Regions from separate parts of the Nitratireductor thuwali genome, predicted to be linked through region 1. Evidence: riboswitches for the same ligand, from Rfam matches in the RefSeq annotation. Region 1 holds a riboswitch; each other region holds the start of a gene.
The links. A riboswitch is a leader RNA that binds a small molecule or an ion and turns the genes downstream of it on or off. The one in region 1 is predicted to bind cobalamin.
Positions count from the first base shown of each region.

Region 2: it holds a riboswitch for cobalamin, as region 1 does, so the genes downstream of both, NTH_RS03260 (TonB-dependent receptor plug domain-containing protein) here and NTH_RS07190 ((2Fe-2S) ferredoxin domain-containing protein) in region 1, are expected to answer to the same signal.
Region 3: it holds a riboswitch for cobalamin, as region 1 does, so the genes downstream of both, NTH_RS21090 (CbtB domain-containing protein) here and NTH_RS07190 ((2Fe-2S) ferredoxin domain-containing protein) in region 1, are expected to answer to the same signal.

Region 1 covers NZ_CP030941.1:1,508,366-1,513,629, forward strand. Annotated here, with positions in the region: gene NTH_RS07175 (ABC transporter permease) at 1-588, opposite strand, end outside; gene NTH_RS07180 (ABC transporter permease) at 585-1,508, opposite strand; gene NTH_RS07185 (ABC transporter substrate-binding protein) at 1,517-3,016, opposite strand; gene NTH_RS07190 ((2Fe-2S) ferredoxin domain-containing protein) at 3,029-3,853, opposite strand; cobalamin riboswitch at 3,954-4,167, opposite strand; gene aztD (zinc metallochaperone AztD) at 4,243-5,264, opposite strand, start outside.
Region 2 covers NZ_CP030941.1:682,413-687,676, reverse strand. Annotated here, with positions in the region: gene NTH_RS03265 (ABC transporter substrate-binding protein) at 1-422, opposite strand, end outside; gene NTH_RS03260 (TonB-dependent receptor plug domain-containing protein) at 419-2,326, opposite strand; cobalamin riboswitch at 2,447-2,652, opposite strand; gene NTH_RS03255 (ABC transporter substrate-binding protein) at 2,961-4,610, shown strand; gene NTH_RS03250 (ABC transporter permease) at 4,692-5,264, shown strand, end outside.
Region 3 covers NZ_CP030942.1:108,459-113,722, forward strand. Annotated here, with positions in the region: gene cobU (bifunctional adenosylcobinamide kinase/adenosylcobinamide-phosphate guanylyltransferase) at 1-422, opposite strand, end outside; gene NTH_RS21085 (CbtA family protein) at 415-1,161, opposite strand; gene NTH_RS21090 (CbtB domain-containing protein) at 1,177-1,359, opposite strand; cobalamin riboswitch at 1,394-1,591, opposite strand; cobalamin riboswitch at 1,653-1,858, shown strand; gene NTH_RS21095 (DUF1636 family protein) at 1,898-2,356, shown strand; gene cobW (cobalamin biosynthesis protein CobW) at 2,353-3,390, shown strand; gene cobN (cobaltochelatase subunit CobN) at 3,395-5,264, shown strand, end outside.

The DNA of each region.
Region 1 (5,264 bases):
CGCCACCACCGATTGCCCCGCCTGGCTGCCGGTATGGGCCAAGATGATCGGCAGCGTGTTGGGTAGGACGTGACGCAGCATGAGACGCGGCGTCGATACGCCGAGCGCCCTTGCGGCGTGCACGAAGGATTGCCCTAGCACCCGGTGCGCCAGCGAATTTGAAAAGAGCGCGTAGGGGCCGACGCCGGCGAGGCCGAGCGCGATGCCGGCCGTCGCGGGCGACAGACCGAAAATCGCCGCAGCGGTCAGCGCCCAGATCATCGTTGGCACGACGATGAATAGCTCGGCGGCGCGCAGCGTGACCTGCTCGCGCCAGCCTCCCAGGATCGCAGCCGCGGTGCCGATCAGCGAGCCGCCGATGAAGCCGATCGCGCCGACGGCGAGCACGACCGAGGCCGTACGCCAGCCGGCGATCAGCATGCGCGAAGCGAGATCGCGGCCGAGATGGTCGGTCCCGAGCGGGTGCGTGAACGAGGGCGCCGCGTGCCGCAGAGTCAGATCCACCGCATCCGGATCGTGCGGCTGCCAGAAACCGCCGGCGAGAACGACGAGGCCGCAAAAGGCGCAGATGGCGAGCTTGCCCTTCATCGGGCCGAGCGCGGGTCGAGCCGCCGCAAGGCTAGCTCCACGCCACCATTCATCGCCAGCATCCAGGTCGCGATGACCATGATGTAGGCGAGGAGCACATAGTAGTCGCGCGCGCCGATGCTCTGGACGAGAAACTGGCTGATGCCGGGCAGCCCGAACAGGACTTCGAGAGCGGCGGTCGCGCCAATCGCCCAGCCGGCCTCGGAGCGGATCGCTGACAGCAGCGCGTAGACCGCGCTGCGGTGGCCATGGCGCCAAAGCGCCTGGCGGCGCGTCAGACCCTTGGCGAGCGCCGTGCGGAAATAGGGCTGGCCGGCCTGGCCGACGAGATCGCGGCGATAGACGCGGGCAAGCATGCCGGTGGAATGCAGCGCTACCAGCGAGGCGGTAAGGATCAACACGTCCGGCCCCCCGGAGAACGGGCTGATCAGGCGCAATTTGACGCCGAGAACCCAGATCAGCACAAGGCCGATCCAGAATGCCGGCACCGCCTGCACGGTCACGGCGAGCAGCCGGCTAAGCCGGTCGGCCAGCCCATCTGGTCTGATTGCTGCCGCAAAGCCAAGCGGCACGGCCGCAAGGGCGGCCAATATCAGGCCGCCCAACCCGATGCCGAGCGACAGCGGCAGCCGCGCGAGAAACTCCTCCAGCACCGGACTGCCGGTGCGGAACGAGCGCCCCCAGTCGCCAGTGACGAAATCCGACAGCCATATCGCGTAACGGACCGGCAACGGCCGATCGAGGCCCCATTCCACGCGCAACGCGTTCACGGTGGCTCCGTCGACCGGCAGGTTCCAGGCCTGGATCGCGATCATGACCGGGTCGGACGGCATGAAGGCGACGACCAGAAAAGCCAGCGCCGAGACCGCCAGCAGGCTGGCGGCCGAACGCAAGCCGATCCGGATGATGATGGCGCTCAAGAAGCCCGTTACCGCGTCTCGCCCATGTCGGGCCGGATAACATGATAGTCCGAACCCCACGGCTCATAGTCCGCCAGCCGCTCCGACACGCCTACATGCCAGGAGGGCGAGACCAGAAAGGTGACCGGCACATCTTCAAACAGCTTCTGCTGCGCGTCGAGCGCGATCTCGGCGCGCCGCTTCGCCTCGCCCGAGGACGAGAAGCGGGCGATGATGGCGTCGAATTCCTCACTGTCATAGCGGGCGTGGTTGAGCGGCCCATCGCTCCTCAGCATCGAATTGAGGAAGAAGGCCGGGTCACCGCTGGGCGCGGTGTGCTGCGCCCATAGGAAGATGTCGAACTCGCCGGAAGCGGCGACCTCGTTGAGATTCTCCACCACCTGCGTGCCAATCTCGATGCCGACCTTGGCCAGTGCTGCTTTCACCACCGGCAGCATGGTGACAAGATCCGGCCGCTGCGGATAGGCGAAGACTTGCAGATGAAGCCGCTCGCCGTCCTTGACGCGGATGCCGTCGGCGCCCACGGTCCAGCCTGCTTCATCGAGCAGGGCCGAGGCCTTGTCCAGATCGGTCGAGCGCGGCTCTCGCGGCGCAAACGCGAAGTAGGGTGCGAAGGCCCCGGTCGCAGGCTGGCCGCCATTGATCGCGGCCACGAGCTGCGCGCGATCGATGGCGAGATCGACCGCCTGCCTGACGAGCGGGTCTGAGAGCGCCGGTCGCTCGGTGTTGAGGAAGCCGAAATACTGGTAGCCGACCGGGAAGCTCTTGACCGTCAGGCCGGGATTGGCTTTCAGCCGCGACAGCACCTCCGACGGCAGGCCGAAGGCGAGGTCAAGCTCGCCCGTCTCGAAGGCGAGCGCCATGGTCTGCGCGTCGCCGAACTTGCGCAGCGTGATCGGCGAGCGCTCGCCGGCGCCTTCGAAATGTTGGTTGGGCACCAGGTCGAGATGCGAATCCGGCCGCAACTCCGCGATTGCGTAGGGGCCGGTATAGACGGCATCGCCAGCATCGTTCAGCGTATAGGCGACCAGCGGCCATTCGGCGAACAGCGCCTGGATGAGCGGCACCGGCTTTTCCGTAGTCACTTTCAGAGTGAGTTCGCCGGTCGACTCGAAGCTGAGCTTGCCGCCGGTCGCAGCCGCCGTCTTGCTCTTTGCGAAGGTGTTGGCGAAGCCGGCGGCGAAGGCGGCGGCCGTCACCGGCGTGCCGTCCGAGAAGCGGCGGTCAGGCTGCAGCGTGATTATCCATTCGAGATCGCCGGTGCGTTCCGCAGTGGCGGCCAGCTCCGGCACCAGCTTGCCGTCCTTATCGACCATGAACAGCTTTTCGCCGACCCCGTGGCTGACCAGCGCCCAGCCGGCCGAACCGGCGGTCGGGTCCTCGCTGCCGAGCAGGAAGGTGGCGCCGATCTTCAGCGCCTCCTGCGCCAGAACCGGCGCGGGCATGGCAGAAATGGCGGTTGCCGATATGGTCGCAGCCGCAAGGACAAGGCGTGAGAAATATCGCATGGAAGCATCTTCCTAGGTTTCGGATTGTTCAAGTGACGGGGGTGGCGCAGAACGCAGCCGCTGTTTGCGGCCCGTGGGCGCGTAGGCGAAATCGGAAACGACCTTTCCGCCGAGCAGATGCTGCTCGACGATGCGGTCGATGACGGCCTCGCTGACGCCGCCATAATAGGTGCCTTCGGGAAACACCTGCAGCACCGGCGCCAGACTGCAGGGGCCGAGGCAAGTCGACTTTGCGGTCATGGTGCCATCGCCGGTGATGCGGAGTTTGCGCTCCTGCTGGCGGTTGCGTAGGTGGCCCCAGATCACGTCCGCGCCGGCCGCATTGCAGGCGCCGCCCTCGCAAACCAGCACACGGCGCTTCTGCGAAGGGACCAGCGAGCCTTCCGTCGCCTCCCGATCCGCCGGCGGGATCGGCATCTCCGCCGACGCACCACCCACCAGAGCGGCCAGGAGCGGCTCGAAGTGAAGGCTTTGCGCGATATCGCGGGATATGTGGATCGGCGGCCAGCCGCCCGGAAACTCCCTCTGCCACCGCTTCAGGGAGCGCGTCATCCAGTTGCGGAAGCTCGGCTCCATCGGCAGCATCAGTGGCACGATCACGATCGTGCCATGGCCGCTGTCGCGCAGTGACAACAGCGCATCGCGCAGAGAAGGCTGCCCCTGTTCGCAATAGCAGGAGACCGCCTCGGCAACGCCCGGCAACATGGAGGCAATGGCGGCCAGCCGCCTCATCTCCGCGTGCGGCGCGGCTGCGAAGGCAGACTTGGTGAGCAGCACCACCGCCTTGCCGGCCGGCTTGGCCGGCGCTTCCGAGTGGCGCGAAGAGGGTTCTTGCATGAAAAATCCCCGACCTGACGTGAACGGGGATCGGGAAACGTGGCCGTGCAGACACGAGGCGTCTGCGACAACGCGCGCTCCCATGGCAGTCCCCGGCCATGGAACACTATGCGGTCAGGCAGGTCTCCTGGCTTGCGGGTCGTCGCTGCCTTGCCTGTCTTCCCGGCCAAAAGGCCAGTGACGTCTAGGGCAAAGCGGCTCGCCGCTCACAGTTGCGGGTCAGCTCCGGATTTCCCTGGATCGGGGCACCGGATTCCCTCTTAGCTCCTGACCGGACGAATCCGGCCCGAAGAACCTTAACCAACCCGAACGTCCCCAACCGCGGCTTCCCTGTCAATCCTCTTCGGCGACATTTCCACCGCGCCGGCGACGCGAGCGGCCGCCCGCGGTCAGTGCGCCATCATCTCGTCAACGATGTCCTCCGCGCTCAGGGAGGAAGGATAGTAGGTCGGCCAGTTCGTCACTTCCTCCAGCAAAGCGGCGCGATCGTCGCCCCAGTAGAGGTGATAGTGGTCGGCGTCCGCCGGCGCGATCTTGTGGTCGCTGAACTGGATGTACTGGGGCGCGGCCTCGTCGCCCTCGGTCTTTTCGAAGATGAAGCGCACGCCGCGATTGCCCTTCTTGTAGGTCAGGATCTCATAGCCGTCGCTCGCATAGCGGGCTCTGAGCGGCTGCCCGTTGTTGAAGAACGTGACGGTATCGCCATCGATCACGATACGCTCGACGTCGGTTTTGTAGCCGACCTCGTAATAGGCCTCATATTCCGCCGCGGTCTTATCGCCCGTTTGCGCCTTATGCTCCATGACCGGGTCGAGCGTCCCGTCCTGCAGGTAGGGGTAGACCGACTGCCAGTCGCCTTCCCAGTCTGACAGGGCACGTTCCCTGATCTGGTCATCCTCGAAATAGCCCTTGTAGATCTGGTCGGCATCGTGATCGTGAGCATGATCATGGTCATCATGGGCTTCCTCGCCTTCGTGCGCCTCGCCCGAGCCGCCGACTGCGACGATATTGTAAGGCTTGCCCTCAACCGCGATCTCACCGGCCTTCTGGAAGGAGGCGGCCGCCACGGAATGCACAACGCCGTTCAGCGGGTCGGTGACATAGATATTGTCGCCGGCGACTGCAATGCGCGGCCGCGGATCGCTCCAGTGCCCGTCCATCGAGTAGGGACCGGTGAGCCCGAGCGAATTGGCAATCCCGCCCTTGATCACGTCGACCTGGTGAAGCTGTCCGTCCTCGGTGAAGACATAGGCGAACCTTGCCCGGATCGGATCCACCGCAAAATGCACGCGGCGCGTCGGCAGCTCGATCAGCCGAAAGGCATCGCTTTCCATGGGATCGATCAGCACCACCTCGTCGGCGCCGTAATTGCCGAGGAAATATTGCAGGCCTCTGCCGCCGGCGAGCGTGG
Region 2 (5,264 bases), 830 kb from region 1:
GCGCCCATGCGGCGGATTTCGCCGGGGATCGTGTCGAGGGTCTGGGCGAAGGAGAATTCCTCGACGCGAAAACCGAGTTTCTTCAGAAGCTCGGTCGTGTTGTGCAGAGAGTAGGTCCCGGTGACGATGAGGTCCGGCCGTGCCAGGAACACTTCTTCGGCCCGTCCGCGGTTGACGGGAAATCGTTGCGCCGCGGCATGCAGCGGCGACAGGCTGGGCTCGCGGGCGAGGAAGGAGACCGAAACCAGTTGGCCGGGCGCGGCCAGCATCATTGCGAGCTGATCTGTGCACACATTCAGCGACATGACGCGGGCGGGTGGTGCGTCTTCCGCTCGCGAAAGCGCCGGCGTGAAGAAGAGGGCGCCGGCGATGAGGCCCAGGCCGGACAAGGCCAGAACGCGCTTCCGGCCTCGGTCAGTCATGGCCCGAATTTAGCTTTGAAGCCGGCGAAGACGGAGATGCCGGGTGTGCCGTAGCCGCGCGCCGTCTGGTAATCCTGGTCGAGCAGGTTTTCGCCACGAAGATAAAGTTCGGTATTCTCGGTCGGCTTGTAGGCGAGTTTGGCATTGAGCAAGAAATAGTCGTCGAGCTCGTAGTTTCCCGTATCCACTGTATCGAGCGCAGCGAGGCCGGAAGCGGAAATCGTCCACTTTTCGGCGGGACGATAATCCGCCGTCAGCGCAACCGTGTGGCGCGGCACGCGGGCACTGCGGCTGCCGTCGGGTGCTTCGGACTGGGTGTAGGTATAGCTCGCGCCGAGATCGAGCCAGGGGGTGGCCGCATAGGCGAAGGACGCCTCCACGCCGCGCATCTGTGTGGTGCCGGGTACCTGAGCATACCGGCACTCAAAAGGCGCTGTCTCGACGCAATCGATCAAATTGTCGATCTCGATCTGGAAGTAGGTCAGGTCGGCGACAAGCCGCTCGTCGAGGAGACGCTGTTCAACGCCAATATCGAAGCTGGTGCTGGTTTCCGGCTTCAGGTCCGGATTGCCGACGGGAGCACCGCCTACGTAAAGCGGGGGAGCGAAGAGCTCATAGAGGCTTGGCGCCCGAAAACCGGTGCCCGCGGAGGCGTGCAGCCTGGTGCCCGTGTCGGCGAAAAGATAGGCGCCCGCCACGCGGTAAGTCGTCTCGCCGCCGAAACTGCTGTGTTCGTCGTGGCGCAAGCCGAGGCTGAGGGTAAGGTTCTCGATCGGGTCGAGAATGCCTTGCGTCCATACGCCGGTCATATCGACCGAATCGTCGATAGGCAGAGAGCCGGCGTCGTCGGTGAAGCTGGCGCTCTGGCGCTCGTGGTCCGCCCCGTATTGCAAGGTCAGCCATTCGGTTGCCTCGAACGATCCCTGATACTCCGCCTTGAGGCGCTTGCCCTCGTAATCCGCGTTGTAGGGACCAAACGTGGAATCGCTGTGGAGGCTGCGGTCGAGCGAGAAACCCTGCATGGCAAAGGTGTTCTTCAGTCGGCCGTCCATCAGGTCGAGGTCAAAGCCCATGCGGCCGGCGATCTGGCGGTTGCGGTTGATGTTGGTGTGGAACGGATCGTCCTGCGGCGGGTCCGCGAAGGCGTCGTCGAACTCGGCTTCGGCGTCTATATAGAGGCCCGAGGCGAACACGGCGAAATTCTCGCTGAACCTGTACTCGCCGCCGATATCGGCGCTGATGTTATCGTAGGAATCGCGTTCGGAGCCCGCGGCTGCGGCCGAGATGCCGTCGGTATGAAAGCCAAGGAGATTGAAGGTGAGGCGGCCGTTGCCTTTTGCCGCGCGCAGGCCGTAGGAGCCGCGCGCGGTTCCGCGCGACCCACCTTCGCCGGAGACGAGATGGGAGATGCCGGGTTCGATATCGCCGAGCGTCGAAAGGCTGATGACGCCAGCGATGGCGTCGGAGCCGTAAAGGGTGCTTTGGGAACCCTTGAGAACCTCAATCGAGTCGATGCCGCCGGACAGGAGGTACTGATAGGACGTCTGCACCTGGGTGCTGGTTGGATCGGAGATGTCGATGCCGTTGTAGAGCGTCTTCACATAACGTCGCGGCGCGCCCCGGAGCGACAAGCTGCCTTCGGCGCCCGGACCGCCCGCGGAACTGAGGGTAATGCCCGGCACCTGGGCGAGATAGTCGACCACCAGCGGTTGCGATTGCTCTTCGATCTCCATTCGGGTCACCGTGGAGCCCGTTTTGGACAGTTCGGTGGCCATCCTGTTCGGAGTGACGACGATCTCCCCCAGGTCAAGGTCCTGGGCGATGGTCGGCGTGGAGACGGCGAGTGCCAGTGCGAGCACCGACGCGGCAGTGGCAAGTGCGGCTTTGATCTGATTTGCGGCCATGGGCGTTCCTCCGCAACGGCTCAAGAGGTACTGGAAGGAACGGGCGCCCGCCCGGTCTCCACCAGCGATGACGAAACGCCACCACTGCGAAAACCACAGCCCCGGAAGCTTCCCGCATCCGGCAGGTGACGGCCCGAGGCAGGTTTCCTGGCTCGCGCGTCTTCGGCTTCCCCGCCTTCCCAGGCAGAACTGCCCAGTGGCATGTGAGGAAAGCCTCGGCGCTTACAGTTGCGGGAGCAGCTACGGCCCCGACGCGTGATGCGTCGCCCGTATTCCCTTTTACCCCGGCAGATGGCTGACGGGGCACCTCAGGCAGAGCGAGACGATTAGCAAGGCGCGCCAACAGCGTCAATCGAAGCGACGGCTGGCATACGCCTTTCGCACCGGCGCTTCGACCGGGTCTGCCCAAAATATCGCAGATTCTCCTTCGGCTATCGCTTTTGCGTCAAACTTGTCGCATTCTCCGCCTTCAATACCGCATCCAATGCAGCAATCTGACCGCAGACTGGAGCCGTCAATCCAGCATATCCAGTGGGGCAAGCTTCTTTGACATCGGCGTTTCGATGCGGAATGCTAACCCGGCAGGCAGATGTCACACGGGCATGCGAAACAGGCAGGAAATGGGAGTGGGTCGATGAGATTCTTCAAGAGCAACAGTGGAAGCGTGCCGGCACGCATTGCCGCGCTGGCCGAGGAGGCCAAATCCGGAGCATTGGACCGTCGCGAGTTCCTGGCGCTGGCGAGCGCTTTCGGCGCGACGACGGCGGGCGCCTACGCCATGCTGGGCATGGCGGCGCCGACGCGGGCGGTGGCACAGGAGCCGAAGCGGGGCGGCGTGCTCAAGGTCGCCATGTGGATCAAGGAAAACAAGGATCCGATGACCGCAGACTGGTCGGAAATCGCCAATGCGATGCGCCAGACGCTGGAGCCCCTGGTCAAGTATACGCGCGACTTCACCTTCGAAGGCCGGCTTTTGGAAGGCTGGGAAGTCAATGAGGACGCCACCGAGTATGTTTTGAACGTGCGCCAGGGGGTCACTTGGAACAATGGCGACGCCTTCACCGCCGACGACGTGATCTACAACCTCAACCGCTGGTGCGACCAGTCCGTCGAGGGCAACTCGATGGCCGCACGCATGGCCAGCGTCATCGATCCGGAAACGAAGAAGGCGCGCGAGGGCGCCATCCAGAAGGTGGACGACCACACGGTCAAGCTGGTGCTGCCGGAGCCAGATATCTCCATCATCGCCGGCTTCGTCGACTACCCGGCCCTGATCGTTCACCCGAGTTTCGACGAGACGGGGCGCGATTTCGTCGCCAACCCAATCGGGACCGGCCCGTTCGAGCTGGTTTCCTACGAGGTGGGCAACCGGGTCGTGCTCAAGCGGCGCGAGAACGGCCAGTGGTGGGGCGGCGAACCTTATCTCGACGGTATCGAGTTCATCGACTACGGCACCGATCCTTCGACCATGGTCTCGGCCTTCGAATCCGGCGAGGTGCATACGAACTACGAGACCAGCGCCGACTATATCGACATCCTTGACGGGCTGGGACTGGAGAGATCGGAAGTGGTGACGGCGGCGACCATCGTCGCCCGCACCAATGTCGGCAATCCGCCGTATGAAGACCAGCGCGTGCGCAAGGCGCTGCAGCTTGCCGTCGACCCCGCCACCGTTCTTGCCCTCGGCTACGACAATGCCGGCGAGGCGGCGGAGAACCATCATGTCTGCCCCATCCACCCCGAATATGCCGAACTCGCGCCCTTCACGCGTGATGTCGATCGGGCCAAGGCGCTGATGGAAGAGGCCGGCCAGATGGATCATGAGCACGTGCTCATCACGGTCGACGAGGACTGGCACAAGAATACGGGCGATGCCATTGCCGCGCAGATCCGCGAGGCAGGGTTCAAGGTGAAGCGCGAGGTGCTGCCGGGCTCTACCTTCTGGAACGACTGGACGAAATATCCATGGTCCATGACAAATTGGAACATGCGTCCGCTCGGCATCCAGGTGGTCGCCCTGGCGTACCGCACGGGCGAGGCCTGGAACGAGACCGCCTATTCCAACGCCGAACTCGATGCGCTGATCGAAAAGGCGCTGACCATGCCGGACGCGGACGAGCGCCGCACGGTGATGAAGGACATCCAGCAGCACATCCAGGATGCCGGCATCATCATCCAGCCCTACTGGCGCAAGCTCTACAACCACTCGGTGCCGGCGGTGAAGAACCACGGCATGCATCAGACCTTCGAGATCGACCTGCACGACGTGTGGCTCGACGAGTAGGACGCAAGGGAGGGGCCGGCGACGGCCCCTCCCGCAACGATCAATAATAAACAACAACTCCGAACGGGGTGAGGGGAAACAGTGCTGAGCTTCATTCTTCGCCGCCTTGGTGTCATGGCGCTGACGATGCTGTGTCTGTCGCTGGTGGTGTTTTTTCTGGTCAATCTGGAGCCGAATCTGAAGAAGCTGGCGATCAGCCAGCTCGACATGCGTTCTTCGGCGGAAGACCTGGAAAGCTGGCTGCAGCGGAACGGCTATCGGCAGAACTTCTTCGTGCGCTACGGCCAGTGGCTGGGCGTGGTGCCGAAGCAACCGAATGTCGATCCACAGACGGGGATTTCGAGCCCGCGCTTTTCCTATTGCAACGAGCCGGCGGAAGCGCGTTTTGCAGGGATTTTGCAGGGCAATTTCGGCTGCTCGACCAAGTTCAAGGTTCCGGTTGCCGACAAGCTCGTTCCCGCGCTCGGCGCCACTGGCCTGCTGATGTTCTGGGTGATGGCGGTGATGGTGCCCGTTTCCCTTCTGATCGGCGTATTGGCCGGCATGCGCGAGGGCAGCCGTACCGACAGGACGCTCTCGGTCGCTTCGATCACCACCACGGCGACGCCGGAATACATCTCGGGCGTCATCTTCACCGTCATCTTCGCCTCCTGG
Region 3 (5,264 bases), on a different replicon from region 1:
GGCACGATGCCCAGCCCGACCTCGTTGGAGACCACCACCCATGGCCCGCGCGGCGCGGTCAGCGCCCGCAACAGCCGGCGGCTTGCCGCCTCCACATCGTGCTCGCCCAGCATCACATTGGTGAGCCACAGGGTCAGGCAATCGATCAGCACAGGCTGTCCGTCCGGCACGCTGTCGAGCGTCTCGGCGAGCGCTATGGGCGCATCCAGCGTATGCCAGCGCCCACCGCGGCGGGCGCGGTGCTCGGCGATGCGCACGCGCATTTCATCGTCGAACGCCCGCGCCGTGGCGATGTAGCACCATGGCGCCGGATGCGCCTCGATCAGCCTTTCGGCATGCGCGCTCTTGCCGGACCGGGCGCCGCCCAGCACGAAGCTGAGCGGACCGCGACCGGTCCCCGAACCAAGCCCGGAATCAGGCAAGACCTGCGCGCGGCGCGCCCAGCCGCGCGGCAAAACGCGTCCGCACCAGCCCGGCCATGGTTCCCAGAACCAGCCAGAACACGAGGTTCGTAAGGGTGACGGCCACCACGAAGCGGTGATGCAGGTCGGCCGGCACAGGCGTCTCGTGACTTACCGGTTGGGGCGCGCCGACGACATGCGGCGCCACGATCAGCGCCACGCCGATCAGCGCCATGAGCGGCGAAGCGCGGAACGCGATCAGCGCAAGGCCGGCGGCGGTGAGGGCCACCGTGGCGATCCACCAGACCTGCCGGGACAACAGATCGGCCGCGGGCATGGCCGGCAGTTCGGGCGGCAGGCCCAGCCCCGGCGCCAGCGTGAAGGCGGCAAAGCCGGCAAGACCCCAGAACAGGCCCTGCCGCCAGTTGGCGAGCCCGCCGGCGAATTCCGACGCCACCAGCAACAGCAGCGCGAAACCGATGCCGGTGACGATGTTGGCCAGCGCCGTATAGGCCGCCCGCTCGAACCCGTCGGCCGGCGCCCAGGCGTCTTCGTCGTGGGAATGTGCCGCGGCAGCATCCTCCGCGCCGCCGGCCGCTTCACCATGCGCCTCGTGGCTGTGCCCGGACCCCGCTGCCTCGAACGTCTCCGCCTGCAGGATCAGCGGAACCGTGAAAGCCGTCTGCAGGACCGTCATGACAATGCCGGCGCACAGCCCGGCGAGCGCGGCGGCGAACACCACGTTGCGAAAAATACTCATGATCTCACCCTCTCGTCAGTGGCAGGGAAACGCCATGGAGTGGCGGTAATCGTGCCCGGCATTGTGCATGGCTTGGAGCTGTGAAAAGCCCACGAAGCCGATGATGAAGATGCCGAGCAGCCCCGCCAGGGCGAGCTGCAAATTGCGAGATTGTGCGGAAGAAGCCACGTCGTGCGTGGTCGAAGCATGTGTCGCCATATCCGTCCTCTCCCCTCCACCCGAGGGTATTGGTGTCAATTTTCGGTCGCCGGCAGGTTTCCTGGCTCGCGGGTCGATGTTCTTGCCCGCCTTCCCAAAGCTTCAAGCCTCAGTGGCAGATGGACGCGAACTCTCCGCCTACAGTTGCGGGGGCAGCCGCGGCATTGGCGCTTTCGCGCCGCACCGCATTCCCTTTTGGTCCCTTTCGAGGACCGGCGACGCGCCGACCATAACGAAAATGTGGCCCGCCGCAAACGGTTTGTTGAGCGCATTGACAGGAAGGACGAGCCGGCTCTAAATGCATCGCTGACGGTCTTCCTTCCGCAACGAAGGAAGCTAAGAGGGAATACGGTGCGGACTTCCGTCCAATGCCGTAGCTGTCCCCGCAACTGTAAGCGGAAAGTTTTCGCCGACACGCCACTGAGGCTTGAAGCTTTGGGAAGGCAGGCAAAAGCATCGATCCGCGAGCCAGGAAACCTGCCGTCGAAACGAGAAATCCTGACCGCCTGGCGGGTGACCCGGGCAAGGAGAATGTGTTTTGACGATCGACGGCGCCGTTGCGCGCGAACCCCTGACCGACCGTCCCTCTGCGGACTGCGATGAAACCGCCGGCGATTCCGGGCCGCGGCATGGCGTCACCGTCATCGTCTGCAGTTCCTGCCGGCATCCCGGTGAGACCGATGTCTCCCCGCGCCCGGGTTCGCTGCTGGCGGCCGATACAAGGCGCGCGGGCGAGAACAGCCAAGTCAGCGTCAGGCATGTTGCCTGCCTGGGCAACTGCAAGCGTGGCCTCAGCGCCGCCATCCTCAAACCCGGCGCCTGGAGCTATGTCTTCGGCGAGCTCACCACCGACAGCGGTGCCGATCTCATCGCCGGCGCCGAGCTTTTCGCCCGGTCGGCGGACGGCTTCATGCCGTTCCGTGCCCGCCCCGAAAGCCTGAAGCGGGGTCTCATCGCCCGCGTCCCCAATTTCGACAACCTGAAGGACCTGCCATGACCGCGTCCGCCGATCGCGTCCCCTGCACCGTCGTCACCGGCTTTTTAGGCGCCGGCAAGACCACACTCATCCGCAACGTCCTGGAGCGGGCTGGCGGCAAACGGCTGGCGATCATCGTCAACGAGTTCGGCGATGCCGGCATCGACGGCGAGATCCTGAAGAGCTGCGGCATCGAGAACTGCCCGGAGGAAAACGTGCTGGAACTGGCCAATGGCTGCATCTGCTGCACCGTGGCCGACGATTTCGTGCCGGCGCTCGAACAGATCCTCTCCCGCGAGCCGAAGGTGGACCACATCCTGATCGAGACCTCCGGTCTGGCGCTGCCCAAGCCGCTGGTGCAGGCCTTCCAGTGGCCGGCCATCAGGAACCGCGTCACGGTGGACGGTGTGATCGCCGTGGTCGATGGCCCGGCACTGGCCGAAGGCCGTGTCGCCGCCGATCTCGACGCGCTGGACGCGCAACGCGCGGCGGACGATTCGCTCGACCATGACGACCCCATCGAAGAGGTGTTCGACGATCAGGTCGCCTGCGCCGACCTCATCATCCTGTCGAAGAGCGATCTTCTCGACGCGGCCGGCAATGAGCGCGCAAGGGGCCGCATCGAGGCGCATCTGGCGCGCAGCGTGAAGATCGTGCCGAGCGCCCATGGCAAGGTCGATCCGGCGCTGCTTCTGGGCCTCGGCCTGGCGGTCGAGGACGATATAGAAAACCGCAGAACGCATCATGACGGCGCGGATGACCATGAGCACGACGATTTCGACACCTTCATCGTCAACCTGCCGGCGGTGCCACATCCCGAGGATCTGGAACGCCGCGTGACCGCCGCCGTCGACACCGGCGAGGTGCTTCGTCTCAAGGGTTTCGCCCATGTGACGGACAAGCCGATGCGGCTGCTCGTGCAGGCGGTCGGCCCGCGCGTCTCGCAATATTACGACCGCGCCTGGAAGGCCGACGAGACGCCCCGGAGCCGCCTGGTCATCATCGGGCTGAAAGGCATCGACCGCGCGCGGATCGAAGGCCTTCTGATGACTTGATCCGATGCATATCCTCGCCACCACCACCGCTTCGCTTGACGATCTGATCGAGCCCGTCGATCTGCGGCAGGCGCCGGCGGATATGGTGGCGCTGTCTTTCACCGACAGCGATCTGGCGGGGCTGGCGGCGGCCTGGCGGGCCGAGCGCGATACGCTGCCATCCATGCGGCTTGCCGCCCTGCGTGATCTGCGCCACCCCATGTCGGTGGACCTTTGGGTGGACGCCGTGGCGGCGCATGCGCGCATCATCCTGGTCCGCGTTCTCGGCGGCTACGACTGGTGGCGCTATGGCTGCGACCGGCTCGCCGCGCTGGCTCGGAAAAAGGGCATCGCGCTGGCACTCCTGCCGGGCGAAGGCCAGGCGGACGATTCGCGCCTTGCCGAGCGCTCCACCGTATCGGCGGAAGAACGCGCGGCGCTGCTCGCCTATTTCCGCGAGGGCGGGCCGGGCAATATGCGCGCGCTGGCGCGGCGGCTGGCCTCTTTGGCGGGACGCGGGATCGAGGCTCCCGCCCCGGTGCCGCTCGCCAAGGCGGGGTTCTACGCGCCGGATCGCGGTATCGTGCCGCTCGACTTCTTCACCGCCCGGTTGGACGAGGCGCGCCCCCTCGTGCCGATCCTGTTCTACCGCTCCATGCTGCTTGCCAGCGACGTGGCGCCCATCGACGCGCTGAGCGCAGCGCTGGAGAAACGCGGCTTCCTCGCCGTCCCCATCTTCGTCTCCAGCCTGCGCGACGGGGACGCGGCGGCCTTCGTGCAGGAAGCGGCCGGGCGCCTGCGGCCTTCCGCTCTCGTCACCGCCACCGCCTTTTCCAGCGGCGCGGAGCCTGGCGAGAAAACGCTGTTCGACCGGCTGGGCCTGCCCGTCTTCCAGGTGATCACCGCCACCACCCGCCGCAAGGCCTGGCAGGAGGGCCAGCGCGGGCTGGCGCCGGCCGATCTCGCCATGCATGTCGTCCTGCCGGAGCTGGATGGCCGCATCATGGCCGGCGCGATCTCCTTCAAGGACGAAGCCGACATCGATGACGGCCTGTCCTTCGGCATCCAGCGCAACCGGCCGGAGGAGACCCGCGTCGAGCAGGCCGCCGCCCGCATCGCGGCTCTGCTGGCGCTGCAGGCGAAGCCGCGCGGAGAGCGCCGCATCGTCATCCTCATCCCAGACTATCCGAGCGCGCCCGGCCGCACCGGCTATGCCGTCGGCCTCGACGTGCCGGCCAGCGTGCTTGCCATGCTGCACGACCTCAAGGAAGCCGGCTATGGGGTGGGCGAAATCCCGGCAACATCGCGCGATCTGATGCGCTTGCTGGAAAAAGCATCAGGATCTCTCCCCCTCTCCGACTACCGGCCCTTTTTCGACCGCCTTCCCGAAGCCGCGCGCAACGCTGTCAAAGAAACCTGGGGCGAGGCGGAAGACAAAGAATTCCGCTTCCGCGCCGCCCATTTCGGCAATGTCAGCGTGGCGCTCGCGCCCGACCGGGGCAGTGCCGCCGACCGGCGCGCTGACTATCACGATCCGGCGCTCGCCCCCCGCCACGCGCTGCTCGCCTTCGGCGCATGGCTGCGCGAGAAGCTTGAGGCGGACGCGCTCGTCCATGTGGGCGCGCATGGCACGCTGGAATGGCTGCCCGGCAAGACCGTCGCGCTGACGGAAACCTGCTTTCCCGAAATCGTCACCGGGGCCCTGCCGGTCGTCTATCCCTTCATCGTCAGCAATCCCGGCGAGGCGGCCCAGGCGAAAAGGCGCATCGGGGCGGTCACGCTCGGCCATCTGACCCCGCCGCTCGCCGGCGCGGGACTTTCCGACGAAGAGCGCGAGCTCGAACGGCTGGTCGACGAATATGCCCAGGCCGACGGGCTCGACCGCCGCCGCCGCG